2 regions of the Bradyrhizobium sp. UFLA05-89 genome follow, and region 1 is predicted to be linked to the other one. Evidence: riboswitches for the same ligand, from Rfam matches in the RefSeq annotation. Region 1 holds a riboswitch; the other holds the start of a gene.

The links. Region 1 has a riboswitch for cobalamin ahead of metE (5-methyltetrahydropteroyltriglutamate--homocysteine S-methyltransferase). Riboswitches for the same ligand answer to the same signal wherever they lie in the genome.
Region 2: another riboswitch for cobalamin. It lies ahead of SO139_RS24810 (DUF1636 family protein); the one in region 1 lies ahead of metE (5-methyltetrahydropteroyltriglutamate--homocysteine S-methyltransferase).

The regions. Positions count from the first base shown of each region.
Region 1 is NZ_JBANBA010000014.1:22,327-29,477, reverse strand. Features, by position in the region: gene SO139_RS10120 (TonB-dependent receptor) at 1-339, shown strand, start outside; gene SO139_RS10115 (Rieske 2Fe-2S domain-containing protein) at 463-1,524, opposite strand; gene SO139_RS10110 (hypothetical protein) at 1,530-1,733, opposite strand; gene metE (5-methyltetrahydropteroyltriglutamate--homocysteine S-methyltransferase) at 1,781-4,111, opposite strand; cobalamin riboswitch at 4,219-4,442, opposite strand; gene prpB (methylisocitrate lyase) at 4,476-5,399, opposite strand; gene prpC (bifunctional 2-methylcitrate synthase/citrate synthase) at 5,410-6,591, opposite strand; gene SO139_RS10090 (MmgE/PrpD family protein) at 6,634-7,151, opposite strand, start outside.
Region 2 is NZ_JBANBA010000051.1:40,486-47,636, forward strand. Features, by position in the region: gene cobS (adenosylcobinamide-GDP ribazoletransferase) at 1-534, opposite strand, end outside; gene cobU (bifunctional adenosylcobinamide kinase/adenosylcobinamide-phosphate guanylyltransferase) at 539-1,042, opposite strand; gene cbiB (adenosylcobinamide-phosphate synthase CbiB) at 1,166-2,104, shown strand; gene cobD (threonine-phosphate decarboxylase CobD) at 2,114-3,079, shown strand; gene SO139_RS24800 (cobyric acid synthase) at 3,083-4,531, opposite strand; gene cobO (cob(I)yrinic acid a,c-diamide adenosyltransferase) at 4,539-5,174, opposite strand; cobalamin riboswitch at 5,215-5,432, shown strand; gene SO139_RS24810 (DUF1636 family protein) at 5,526-5,900, shown strand; gene cobW (cobalamin biosynthesis protein CobW) at 5,897-6,946, shown strand; gene cobN (cobaltochelatase subunit CobN) at 6,946-7,151, shown strand, end outside.

The DNA.
Region 1 (7,151 bases):
ATTCCCGCGCTGGTCGTGAATGGCGGCGCCTCCTACCGCTTCCTCAATCCCGGCTGGCTGCCGGTTGAAGCAGGGTTCTCGGTCCGTCATGTCGGTGATCGTTACACCACAGACGCCAACACCGTGACCATGCTGGCCTATACCACGGCCGACATATTTGCCTTCGTTGACATTCCGAAGTCGGCGCGCTTTCCGACCTTCGACAACACGCGCGTGACTTTTCGGGTGCGGAACGTGACCGACAAAGTTTATGCAACATGGAGCGATCCGTTCTATCCGGACCAGATTTTCTTGGGGGCGCGCCGCACGTACGAGATCGAGACATCATTCAAGTTCTGACCGCCAGCGACGTCTAATGCAATGAAACGATGCCGTGGAACAGCTCCAAATGAACCATGCGACCATGGCCATTCCAGCATACGTTAGAGAGTTAGGAGCAAAGGCGGCGGTCAATTAGATTCGTTAGTCGCAACGACCGCAGCTGCGCAAACCACGGCGGGCAAGCAATTCTCGTAGGTCGCGAATGGCTGGAAAGACTTCCTGATTCCGATCACCACCTTGCGCTTCATAAGCGGCCTGCTCCATCTCGACAATTTCACGATCTTCGTCGAACACACGATCAGTGAATTTGGCCAACAACGGCCAGACCATCTCCAGTAGCCCCGGGATTTTTGGTCGCCGAACGGACAGTACGATGAACGTCCGGTTCTTCCGTTGTTCCGCATCGATTGGTGTGTAACCCAGCCAGACATTCAGCACCGGGGCCTCCCCCGAGGTCCAAAGACGCAACGATTGGTGCGGGTAGTCGGTCCGAATCGTCATAAGGTCGCGCGGAGCCGTAGAGGCAGGACGTAGGCTGCCGATGATCAGGCCCTCCCCAAGGGGGGCCCGTTCACCGGGACGCCGAAAGCTGTAGTCGAGCTCCATCCAACCATCGCCTGATCGCTTGCCGAGATAGCGCGGTCCGACTTTCCCCGTCGTTCGCCGATGCAAGAACTGATGGTTCATGTCCATCAGGTTCTCGTGCATGAAGGTGTAATGGCAATTGACGATCTGGCCGAAGCGGCGGGTCTTGTAGCCCCGGTCCGCCGCGGCCCCGAGCGTTGAGGGTGGCGTTGCAGCTGGCACGTTGCCTGGCCACACCAACACGACACCATCGCGTTCGCAGCAGGGGTAGGACTTGACGCCGTTCGGATGCTTCTCCTTGCCGAGATACGGCACATCGACACAGCGGCCCGAGGAGTCGTAGCTCCAGCCGTGATAGCAGCAATGTAGATGGCAATCCTTCACGACGCCCTTTGACAGAGGCACCTGCCGGTGGGCGCAACGATCCTCCAACGCAAAGAGCTCGCTGGTCTTCGTGCGGACGATGACGATCGGTTCGCCCGCAAAAGACGAGGCGAACGCGCGTTCGGGTTGGACCTCGTGCGACCAGGCGACCGCATACCAGTGATCCGGATGCGCGCCAACCTTCCTCAAATCGGCCAGCACCTGACTTGCGTGAGTGCCGGCGTCGTTCGTCATGACATTCACGCTTTCCCGGCCTCCGATGTGCCAAGGTGGATGGCGAGGATGTCCTCAGGCGTCTCGCGAACCTCGATCGTCTGGGCGCCGCTGCCGACGAACTCCAGGATCGTCTTGTCGCCGTCACGCCACATTCCGCCGACCAGCGAGAAGTTGACGTGATACGGCTTGCCGCTGTCGAAGCCGGTACATTTGATCCAGAAGCGCATCGCAAGTCTCCTTGGAGAGGGCCTAAACGATCGAACTCAGGCCGGCATCAGGATGCCTTGCGCAGCTCGCGCGCCGCCGCAACCATGTTGGCGAGCGCTGGGCGAACTTCCTCCCATTTGCGCGTCTTCAGGCCGCAGTCCGGATTGATCCAGAGCTGCGAGTCCGACAGCCGCTTCCGGGCCAGCGTCATGAGATCCTTCATCTCGCTGGTTTCGGGGACGCGCGGCGAGTGGATGTCGTAGACGCCGGGGCCGATGTCGTTCGGGTATTTGAATCCGGTGAACGCATCGAGCAGCTCCATCTTCGAACGCGACGTCTCGATCGAGATAACGTCGGCGTCCATCGCCGCAATCGCGTCGATAATGGCGTTGAACTCCGAGTAGCACATATGAGTGTGGATCTGCGTGGCATCGGCGACGCCCGTCGAACAGATGCGGAAGCTCTCCACCGCCCAATCGAGATAGGTCTTCCACTCGGAATGGCGGAGCGGCAGGCCCTCGCGCAGGGCGGCTTCGTCAATCTGGATCATCGTTGCGCCGGCCTTTTCGAGGTCCGTCACCTCGTCGCGGATCGCGAGCGCGATCTGACGGCAGGCTTCGCTGCGTGGCATATCGTCACGGACGAACGACCAGTTCAGGATCGTCACCGGCCCCGTGAGCATCGCCTTCATCGGCTTCTTGGTCAGCGACTGCGAATAACGCCACCATTCGACCGTCATCGGCTTCGGCCGCGAGACGTCCCCGAACAGGATCGGCGGACGGACGTAGCGGGAGCCGTAGGACTGCACCCAGCCGTATTTGGTGAACACGAAGCCGGAGAGCTGCTCGCCGAAATACTGCACCATGTCGTTGCGCTCGAATTCGCCGTGCACGAGCACGTCGAGACCGATCTCTTCCTGCCAGCGCACGGTGCGGGCGGTTTCCTCACGGAGGAACTGCTCGTACTGCGCATCGGTTAGCTTGCCCTTCGCGTGCGCTGCACGGGCGTTGCGGACGTCAGCGGTTTGTGGGAACGAACCGATCGTGGTGGTCGGGAAGGCGGGCAGTTCGAAGCGCTTGCGCTGAACGGCCGCACGGCTCTCGAAAGCGCTGGTGCGACGACGCATGGCATCGTCGATCGCAGCCATCCGCTTGGCAACGCTCGCATCGTGGATCTTCGGTGACGTCTTGCGTGCGGTTGCCGCAAGGTCGGATGCGGCAAGGGCATCCGCGACACTCTTGTCGCCGGCCAGCGCCTTCGCCACGGTCGCAAGCTCGGCGATCTTCTGGACCGAGAAGGCGAGCCAACTCTTCACGTCCGGATCGAGATCGGTCTCGAGCTCGAGATCGATTGGCGTGTGCAGGAGCGAGCAGGTGGGCGCGATCTGAACACGATCGTTGCCGAACTTTGCGACGGTGGGCTTGAAACGATCGACCAGTGCCGAGAGGTTGGAACGCCAGACGTTGCGGCCGTCGATGACGCCGAGAGAGATCACGAGATCGGCACGGGCGCCCGCCTCGATCTGGGCCAGTTGCTGAGGTGCACGGACGAGATCGACGTGGAGACCGGCGACGGGCAACGCCAAAGCGGTCGCGAGATTGTCGCCTAGCGCGCCGAAATACGTGGCGAGCATGATCTTGATGCCAGGGACTTCCTTTGCGAACTGCGCATAGGCGCGCTGGAGTGCGTTTCGCGCCGCGTCGTCGAGATCAAGCACCAGGCAGGGCTCGTCGATCTGGACCCAATCGGCGCCACGCTGGGCCAATTCCTTGAGAACCTCGACATAAACGGGCACGAGGCCGTCGAGCAGCGAAACCGGATCGAAGCCGGCGTCATGGCTTTTGCCGAGCTTCAGGAAAGTAACGGGACCGACCAGCACCGGGCGTGTCTGATAGCCGAGTGCTTTTGCCTCGTCATACTCCTCGATCGCCTTGCGAGACGAGAGTTTGAATGTCTGGCCCTTACGAAATTCGGGAACCATGTAGTGGTAGTTGGTGTCGAACCACTTGGTCATCTCCTGCGCGGTTGCGCCATGACCGTGATGGGCGTGGCCGCAGCTCGCGTCGTGACCATCGCCTTGCGAGCCGCGCGCCATCGCGAAGTAGGTCTTGAGCGAGACGGCACCGCCGGTCCAGCCGTAAGCCTCCGGAATGGCGCCGACCATCACGCTGGTATCGAGCACCTGGTCGTAGAGCGAGAAGTCGTTCGAAGGAACGATCGTGGCACCGAGCGATTTCTGGCGCGCCCAGTTGGCGGCACGAAGCCCGGCCGCGGTATCAAGAAGCTGTTGCTCGCTGATCTTGCCGGCCCAGAAGCCTTCGAGCGCGAGTTTGAGTTCGCGGCGCGGCCCGATACGGGGCGCGCCGAGCGTTGCAATTGGAAGTGAAAGAGAAGTCATAGCTTTAACCCCATTGTGGTGGGGGCAAAAGGCCATGGCGGACGCTGGCAGGAGTGCCGCGCAGAAGCGGCAGCTGCTTGGCGCACCACCGGGACACCCCGCCCGTGGACGATTATGTTGTCGGGGCAGGTCTCCTGGCTCGCGGGTCATCGCCTGCATCCGGCCTTCCCGAAGCTTTCGCTTCAGTGACACTGATGGATGCGGGCTCACCGCTTACAGTTGCGGGGGCAGCGCCGGCATTGCTTCGGTTCAAGTGAACCAGGAGCGCACCGGCTTCCCTCTTAGCTCCGGATCAAGCGGGACCCGGAGAACCTCGACGGCTTCGATTATCTGCAAGAGAGGGGTGACGTCAACCTCTCGAAGATCACTTCCGCTGTGGCATACCGGCTGGAACGATCGTTTGGACGATCGATGAATCGAGAGCTTCGTAGACTTGTAATCCAATTGTCGCATAGAGTTCCGCACGCGTCTGCATGCGGTCAACGACCTTATGCGTGCCGCCATCACGCGAAATTGCGGCATAGAGGTCTGCCTGGGCCTTGTTGGCCATTCGCAACGACGAAACGGGCCAGATCACCATTGCGTAGCCCATGGCTTCGAACTCAGCGGCCGTGAAAAATGGAGTCTTTCCAAATTCCGTCATGTTGGCGAGGAGCGGCACGCCGGGCATGCGTTGGGCGAAAGTGCGAAACATGTCGGCTGTATTAAGCGCTTCCGGGAAGATCGCGTCTGCGCCTGCCTCCATGTAGAGCTTTGCGCGGGCGACCGCTCCGTCGAGACCTTCGCTTGCGGCCGCATCGGTCCGGGCGATGATCACGAGATCGCGGCGCGCTTTCGATGCAGCCGCGACCTTGGCCGCCATGTCATGCGCGTCGGCGATCTTCTTGTCGTTCAGATGGCCGCATTTCTTCGGCAGGATCTGGTCTTCGAGATGAAGTGCGCCGGCACCGGCGTCCTCGAACACGCGGGTTGCGTGCATGACATTCAATGCCTCGCCGTAGCCGGTGTCGGCGTCGACGAGCAAAGGCAGGCACGATGCGCGGGCGATTTGCCGGATGAAGAAGGCAACTTCATCCACGGTGATGATGCCGAGATCCGGCAGTCCCATCGACGCCGTCATGGCTGCGCCCGACAGATAAAGCCCCTCGAACCCGGCGGCTCTGGCCTGGAGCGCCGCCATGCCGTTATGGGCGCCCGGCAGCTTCAGGATGCCGGGCTGCTTCAACAATGCGCGAAAGCGGTTGCCGGCGGATTCACGAGGTAGATCGGCGGCGATGAGATACGGCATCTCTGATCCTTCAGGCGGCACGAACCGACGGGCGCAGGCCGCTGCGCTGGTCGAGCGGCACGAAAGTCAAATTCTCCGGACCGACATAGTTGGCGGAGGGACGGATGATCTTGTTGTCGATGCGCTGCTCGATGATATGGGCGGCCCATCCAGACGTGCGGGCGATCACGAACAGCGGCGTGAACATCGCGGTCGGCACGCCCATCATGTGGTAGGAGACGGCGCTGAACCAGTCGAGATTGGCGAACATCTTCTTGGTCTCGGCCATCACCGCCTCGATCCGGTTCGCGATCTCGAACATCTTCATTGCGCCTGCATCGCGCGACAGGCGGCGGGCGACCTCCTTGATCACCTTGTTGCGCGGATCGGCGATCGTGTAGACGGGGTGGCCGAATCCGATGACGACCTCCTTGGCCGCAATCCGCCGGCGGATGTCGGCATCGGCTTCCTCGACGTCGGCATAGCGCTTCTGCACCTCAAAGGCGACCTCGTTGGCGCCGCCGTGCTTGGGTCCGCGCAGCGCACCGATGGCGCCGGTGATGGCGGAGTACATGTCTGCGCCAGTGCCGGCGATCGAACGCGCCGTGAAGGTGGACGCGTTGAATTCGTGCTCCGCGTAGAGATTGAGCGAGGTGTGCATGGCGCGGACATGGGAGTCCGACGGCTTGCGCCCGTGCAGAAGGTGCAGGAAGTGACCGCCGATGGTCTGGTCGTCGGTCTCGACGTCAACGCGGCGGCCGTTCTGAGCGAAATGGTGCCAGTAGAGCAGCATCGAGCCGAGCGAAGCCATCAGGCGATCGGCAATGTCGCGCGCGCCCGGATGATTGTGATCGGAGGCCTCCGGCAGCACGCAGCCCAGCGTCGAGACGCCGCTGCGCATGACGTCCATCGGATGCGCCGCGGCCGGCAGCGCCTCTAGCGTCGCTCGCACGGCATTGGGCAGACCGCGCAAGCCCTTCAGCTTGGCTTTGTAGGCGGCGAGCTCGGCCGGCGTCGGCAGGCTGCCGTGCACGAGAAGATAGGCGATCTCCTCGAACTCGCAGGTTTCCGCGACGTCGAGAATGTCATAGCCGCGATAATGCAAATCGTTGCCGGTACGGCCGACGGTGCAGAGCGCCGTGTTGCCGGCGACGATGCCTGATAGTGCGACCGACTTCTTGGGCGTCGGCTTTGAAGGAGCTTCATTCGTCATGATGGCAATCCCCGAAATTGCGTGAGAGCTGTGTTGAGGGCGCTAGCAGCCGGACCAGTCGAAGATGCCGCTCGATCCTTTCGGGCCGAGTTGCGAGGCATCGACGGTGAACGTGAGTCCGACGAGGTCGACTGCTTTCAGCTCCGGCAGGCGCTCGACGAGGCCAAGGAAGCGCTCCTGCTCCTGCGGTGCGATGACGCCATCGGCGAGACTGCGGAACTTCGTGACATATTGCGGCCGGGCAAAAGGACGGGCGCCGAGCGGGTGGGCGTCGGCTACGGCCAGTTCGTCGCTGACAATCGAGCCGCCCTTCAACGTCACGACCACGCGGCCGCCGAACGCCTTCTGCTTGGGATCATGGCTGTGATAGCGCTGGGTCCATTGCGGGTCCTCGATCGTCGAGATCTTGTGCCACAAGGCGACCGTCTCGGGCCGATTAGCACGTTCGGGCGCATAGGACTTCTGGTGATGCCAGCCGCCGTCTTCGAGGGCGACGGCGAAGATGTACATGATCGAATGGTCCAGCGTCTCGCGGCTGGCCTTCGGATCCATCTTCTGCG
Region 2 (7,151 bases), on a different contig from region 1:
GGCGCCCGCGGACAATCCATCCGTTCGCGCCGGCGGCACCAGCGCCATGAACAGCGGCAGGCCTGCGCGCGCGGCGACATGCGCTAGCAATAGAGCGATGAGGATCGAGCGCGGGGCGGCGATGGCGGCGAGAGCGCTCCAGCGCAGTGTTAGCGAGACAATGAGCGCGCACACGCCAAAACTGCCGATCCGGCTGTCGCGCATGATCTCGAGTTTTCGCGCGCGCGTCGAACCACCGAGACCGTCGGCGGCGTCCGCGAGCCCGTCCTCGTGCAGTGCTCCGGTGATGATGATCGTGCTCGCAAGCGCCAGCATCGCGGCGGGACCGGGCGTCACGCCGAGCGCATGTGCGCTTCCGTACACGCCGGCACTGAGGAGACCGATCAGCAATCCCGCGACCGGCAGTGTCCAGCCCGCACGCGCAATGTCGCCATCGCCGACCGGCGTCGACGGGCCGAGCGGCAGGATGGTGGCGAGCGACACGCCGATCCGCAAATCCGTGACGATGGCGGTGAGTTGCGTGCGGTTGGTCATAGCTTCACTTGACCTTCATCGGCAGGCCCGAAACCACGAGCTCGACCTCGTCGGCGACTTCGGCAACCGCCTGGTTCAGCAGGCCTGCGGCATCGCGAAACCTGCGCGCCAGCGCATTGTCGGGCACGATGCCGAGGCCGACCTCGTTGGTCACGAGGATCACCGGGCTCTGTTGCCTGCGAAGTGCAGCGGCGAGCAGCGCTGCCTCGTTCGACCAGTCGCGGCCGGCATGGAGCAGGTTGGAGAGCCACAGCGTCAGGCAGTCGACGAGCCGTGCCCCGCCGCCGTCGGTCGCATCGAGCGCCGCCACGAGATCGAGCGGCGTCTCGCGCTCGATCCACTCGTCGCCGCGGCGGGCGCGATGGTGCGCGATCCGCTCCGCCATCTCCGCATCGAGCGCCTCCGCGGTCGCGATGTAGACGGGCCGGCCGGGAAAGCTGCGGACGCGCGCCTCGGCGCGACGGCTTTTCCCGGACCTCGCCCCTCCCGTGATCAGGACAACCGCCATGAAACCTCCCGTTCTGACCCGCACTAACCACCAAACGGGTGCAAAGACAAAGCCGAAATCGGCGAGGAGGGGCTTGCGCTGTGACCCAAATCTTGCGCATCAGGGCATGCGAGGAGATGTGACGTGGGATTTGCCGGTGCGATGGCGGTAGCGATGACTGTGGATGCCATCTGGGGATGGCCCGCCGCATTGTTCGCGCGGATCGGCCATCCCGTGACCTGGATCGGCAGGTTGATCGCTCTGCTCGATCGCAACTGGAACAGGTCCAAAGATGCGCCCGAGGCGCGGCGCATGGCCGGCGTCGCCGCCGCACTTCTGGTGATCGCGTTGTGCGCCGGCATCGGCTGGATCGTGCAGAGCTGGCTCGTTCCCGGGTGGAGCGCCGTCCTGCTTGGGGTTCTGGCCTGGCCGCTGGTCGCACTGCGCTCGCTCCACGATCACGTCGCTGCCGTCGCGCAGCGCCTGCAGTCGGGCGATATCGACGCGGCGCGGCTTGCGGTCGCAGAGATCGTCGGCCGCGATCCCGCGTCCCTCGATGAGGCCGGGATTGCGCGTGCGGCGCTCGAGAGCCTCGCAGAGAATGCTTCCGACGGCATCGTGGCGCCGGTGTTTTGGGGCGCGCTGCTCGGCCTGCCCGGCATCCTTGGCTACAAGGCGATCAACACGCTTGATTCCATGATCGGTCATCGCTCCGAGCGTCACCTCTGGTTCGGCTGGGCAGCCGCGCGCATCGACGACGTCGCCAATTTCATTCCGGCGCGGCTGACGGGCCTGTTGTTCGCGCTGGTGACGGCGCACCCTTGGGCGCCCTTGTCCTGCATGTCGCGCGATGCAAATCGCCATCGCTCGCCGAATGCCGGCTGGCCGGAAGCGGCAATGGCGGGTGCGCTCGGCGTGCGCCTGAGCGGGCCGCGCAGCTATCACGGCGCTGTGACCGAGGAGCCCTGGCTGAACGCGGGCGCGCGCGATCCGCTTGGCGCTGACATCCGGTTGGGCCTGAAACTCTACGTTCGCGCGATGCTGCTGCTGGGCGGCTTACTCGTAGCATTGGCATTGGTTTGAGGGGCGGCGATGCGCGAGCATGGTGGCAATCTCGACTCCGCGATGCAGCGTTTCGGCGGGCGCATCAAGGACTGGATCGATCTGTCGACCGGCATCAATCGGCAGCCTTACGCGGTGGGCGAGATCGAACAGCACGCATGGCGTGCGCTGCCGTCGCGATCCGAGATTGAAGCGCTGCACGAGGCCGCGCGGCAGGCCTATGCAACGCAGGCGCCGCTGCTCGCCATGGCCGGCGCGCAGGCGGCGATCCAGTGTCTGCCGAGTTTGTCGCGCAAGGGCCGCGCGCGCATTCTCGCGCCGACCTACAATGAATATGCCGCGGTGCTTTCTCCGGTCGGCTGGGACGTTGCCGAGGTCTCCAATCTCGACGCGCTCGCTGGTGCCGATCTCGCCGTCGTCGTCAATCCCAACAATCCCGACGGTCGGCAGCATGACAAGGCCGATCTGCTTGCAATCTTGCCGCGCGTCGGTCGCCTCGTGATCGATGAGAGTTTTGCCGATGCGCTGCCCGAACTCTCGCTCGCGCCCGAAGCTGGCCAGGGCGGCCTCCTGATCCTGCGCTCGTTTGGCAAGTTTTACGGATTGGCAGGCTTGCGCCTTGGCTTTGTGCTCGGCGCGGAAGCGGACATTGCAACGCTCGTAGCGATGGCGGGGCCGTGGCCGGTCTCAGGCGCTGCGATCGCCGTCGGTCGGCGCGCGCTGCTCGATCGCGAATGGGCCAGCGCAACGACGGCGCGGCTCGGCCAAGACTGCGCACGTCTCGATGCCATGGCGACTGCGCAAGGATGGCGGCTGATCGGCGGCACGCCACTGTTTCGTCTGTACGATGTCGGTGATGCGCTTGCCGCGCAGGATAAGCTCGCGCGCGGCCGGATCTGGTCGCGCGTCTTCAGCCAGCAGCCGAATTGGCTGCGCCTGGGCCTGCCGGGCGACGAGAGGGAATGGGCGCGTCTTGCGTCAACGCTCTCCAGTTGACCTTCAGCGCGCCAGCGCGAGCAGGCCTTCGACGTCGAGATGGGCCTCGATGTGATCGGCGAGTGCGTCGAGCGCGCTCTCGACCCTTGCGCCGTATGGCTGGTCTGTCGTGGGAATATCGAGCTGCGCGAGGAACGCCTTGCGGAAACCGTCCGACGTGAACAGCCCATGCAGATAACTGCCGTGCACGCGCCCATCGCTGGAGATGGCGCCCTCCGGTGCACCATCGAGCATCGCGAAGGGACGCGCGCGATCCGGCCCATCGGTGCGGCCAATGTGAATCTCGTAAGCGTCAATCGGCTCGCTGGTCCCGGCATGGCGCGCGGTGACGCGCGTCAGCGTTTTTTGCGGCGACATCACCGTCGTCACCTCAAGAAGGCCGAGGCCGGCTGTCGCGCCGGTCGAGCCCTCGATGCCTTCGGGATCATCCACGCTGCGGCCGAGCATCTGGTAGCCGCCGCAGACACCCAGCACGTGCCCGCCGCGGCGGTGATGTGCGAGGAGATCGATGTCCCAGCCTTGCGCGCGCAGGAAGGCGAGGTCGCCGCGCGTCGATTTCGAGCCAGGGATGATGACGAGCTGTACGTCGCCCGCGATGGCTTCGCCGGGACGGACCATCACGAGGTCAACGTTTGGTTCGAGCTTGAGCGGATCGAGATCGTCGAAATTGGCGATCCGCGACAGCGCCAGAAACGCGATCTTGCATCTGCCGGGCCTTCGCGCGTCGCCCAATCCCAGTGCATCCTCGGCCGGCAATTCGCCGGCGCGGTTAAACCAGGGCAGCACGCCAAAGCCGCGCCAGGATGTCTTGTCCTGGATCAGCCGGTAGCCGTCGTCGAACAGCGTGGGATCACCGCGGAACTTGTTGATGACGAACCCCTGGATCATCGCGGCATCGTCAGGATCGATCACGGTCTTGATGCCGACGAGCTGCGCGATGACGCCGCCGCGGTCGATGTCGCCGACCAGCACCACCGGAACATCAGCCTTGCGGGCAAAGCCCATATTGGCGATGTCGGCCTTGCGCAGATTGACTTCGGCCGGGCTGCCGGCGCCTTCGACCAGCACGAGATCGGCGCGCGTCTTCAGCCGTTCGAAGCTTTCGAGCACGGCGCCCATCAGCGTCGGCTTCATCGCCGCGTAGTCGCGGGCGCGCGCGGTGGCGATGCGCTTGCCTTGGACGATGACTTGCGCGCCGACATCGGTCTCGGGCTTGAGCAGCACGGGATTCATGTCGGTGTGCGGCTCGACGCCGGCGGCGAGCGCCTGGAGCGCCTGCGCGCGGCCGATCTCTCCGCCATCGACGGTCACCGCCGCATTGTTCGACATGTTCTGCGGCTTGAAGGGAAGCACGCGCAGGCCGCGGCGCTTTGCGGCACGCGCAAGGCCCGCGACGACGAGCGACTTGCCCACGTCCGAGCCCGCTCCCTGGATCATCAATGCGCGCGCCATCGAAGTCTCAGAACTCGACGCCGGCTTGTGCCTTGATGCCGGAGCGGAACGGATGTTTCACCAGCGTCATCTCGGTGACGAGATCGGCGATCTCGATCAGCTCGTCCTTGGCGTTGCGTCCGGTGAGGACGACATGCGTCAGCGGCGGCTTCTGCGTTTTCAGGAAGTCGACGACCTCGGCAATATCGAGATAGTCGTAGCGCATTGCGATGTTGATCTCGTCGAGCACGACCATGCGCAAATTGGGGTCGAGGATCAGCTCCTTCGCCTTCTCCCAGCCGGCCTTCGCCGCGGCGATGTCGCGGGCGCGGTCCTGCGTCTCCCAGGTAAAACCTTCGCCCATGGCGTGGAACTGGCAGAGATCGCCAAAATGCCCGGTGAGCAGGCGGCGCTCGCCGGTATCCCAGGCGCCCTTGATGAACTGGACGACCGCGCAAGGGAAGCCATGCGCGACGCAACGAACGATCATGCCGAAGGCGGAGGAGGACTTGCCCTTGCCCGCGCCGGTATGGACGATGATCAGCCCCTTTTCGCCGCTCTTGGTCGCCATGATCTTGTCGCGGGCAACCTTCTTCTTCGCCATTTTCGTGGCATGCCGGGCGTCGGTGTCTTGCACCGCTGGGGTATCCGGTTCAGGCGTCATCTGAAATGGTCCTTCGGCTTGACAAGTGGCGGCCATGGGCAAATGGTGGGCCAGTGTTGGTTCCTGTCCTACGACAGGCGAAGAGGGAATGCGATAGGGCTCGAATCGGCAAGATTCGTGTTCGAAAAGCAGCCGCCCCCGCGACCGTGACCGGAGAGATGCCCGAAGCCACTGATCCCATGGGATCGGGAAGGCGGGGATCGAAGGGAAATACCCTGCTCCGCAAGCCGGGAGACCTGCCAGCGCGACTGTTTTGGACCGGCGGACGGGGTGTTCCGCGACGGGGAAACGGACCCTCTTTCGAGCGGTTCGTGCGCCTCATCGCCTCCCGCAGATATCCTGGAAGGGGCGATGGCCGTCACACTTCACGTTTGTATCACCTGCCGCGCCGGGCAGACACCCGGCGAAGGTGAAGCCACGCCCGGCGCACGGCTGCATGCCGCGATCCTCGAGGCCGGCGTGCCCGAGGGCGTCAACCTGGTTCCCGTCGAATGCCTCTCGGCGTGTAGCCAGGGCTGCTCGGTCGCACTCAGCGCGCCGGGCCGATGGTCCTACGTCTACGGCCGCCTGTCGGATGCCAATGCGAACGATGTGATCGCAGGCGCTTCGGCTTACGCGGCTGCGCCCGACGGCATCGTGCCATGGCGCAGCCGCCCCGAAATCTTCCGCAAGCAATCGCTTGCCCGCATTCCCCCCATCGCCGTCGTGCCGGAGGCCGCCGAATGAACACGCTCGCAAAAGTCCCGGTCACGGTCGTCACGGGTTTTCTGGGATCAGGCAAGACGACGCTGATCCAGCATCTGATCAGCAATGCCAACGGCAAGAAGCTCGCGGTGCTCGTCAACGAATTCGGCAGCGAAGGTGTTGACGGCGAGATCCTGAAATCCTGCGCAGATGCCAATTGCCCGGAGGAAAACATCGTCGAACTCGCCAATGGCTGCATCTGCTGCACCGTGGCCGACGATTTCATTCCGGCGATGGAGCAACTGCTCGCACGTCGGGTGAGGCCGGATCATATTCTGATCGAAACGTCGGGGCTGGCCTTGCCGAAGCCGCTGCTGAAAGCGTTCGACTGGCCGGAGATCCGCTCACGCATCACGGTCGACGGCGTGATTGCGCTCGCCGACGCCGAGGCTGTCGCGGCCGGACGCTTCGCGCCCGATCCGGCTGCGGTGGAGGCGCAGCGCGCGGCGGATGAGAATCTCGATCACGAGACGCCGCTGTCGGAGGTGTTCGAGGACCAGATCGCCTGCGCCGATATCGTGCTCCTGACCAAGGCCGATCTTGCCGGCGCGGCGGGACTCGAAGCAGCGAAGGCGGCGATCGCGGCGGAAATGCCGCGCCCCGTTCCAATGCTGCCGGTCGTCGACGGCGCGGTGGACTTGCGCGTGATCCTCGGTCTTGAGGCGGCGGCCGAAGATGATCTCGCCGCGCGCCCCTCGCATCACGACGGCGAGGACGATCACGAGCACAATGATTTCAACTCCGTCGTGATCGATCTGCCTGAGGTCGTCGACGTCGAGGCGCTGATCGCCTCGGTGCAACGGCTGGCGCGCGAGCAGAACGTGCTGCGCGCAAAGGGCTATATCGCGGTCAAGGGCAAACCGATGCGGCTGTTGCTGCAATCGGTCGGCGAACGCGTGCGGCACCAGTTCGATCAGCCCTGGGGCGTGCGTCCCCGGCAATCCAAGCTGGTCGTGATCGGCGAGCATGGCGACATCGACGAGACCGCGATCAAGGCAGGACTTGGTATCTCAGGGCTTGGGATCTGATGCACGTCGTCTTCCGCGAGAGCCGTGGTCTGGAAGAGACTGCGACGCCAAGGGACATCGGCCAGGATCCGGCCGATCTCGTGGTGCTCTCGTTCTCGGACTCAGATCTCGCCGCGTTCGCGGCTGGTTGGCGGCGAGGGTGCGCGAGCCTGCCGTCGCTGCGGCTGGCGAATCTCGCCGAGCTGCGTCATCCGTTGTCGGTCGA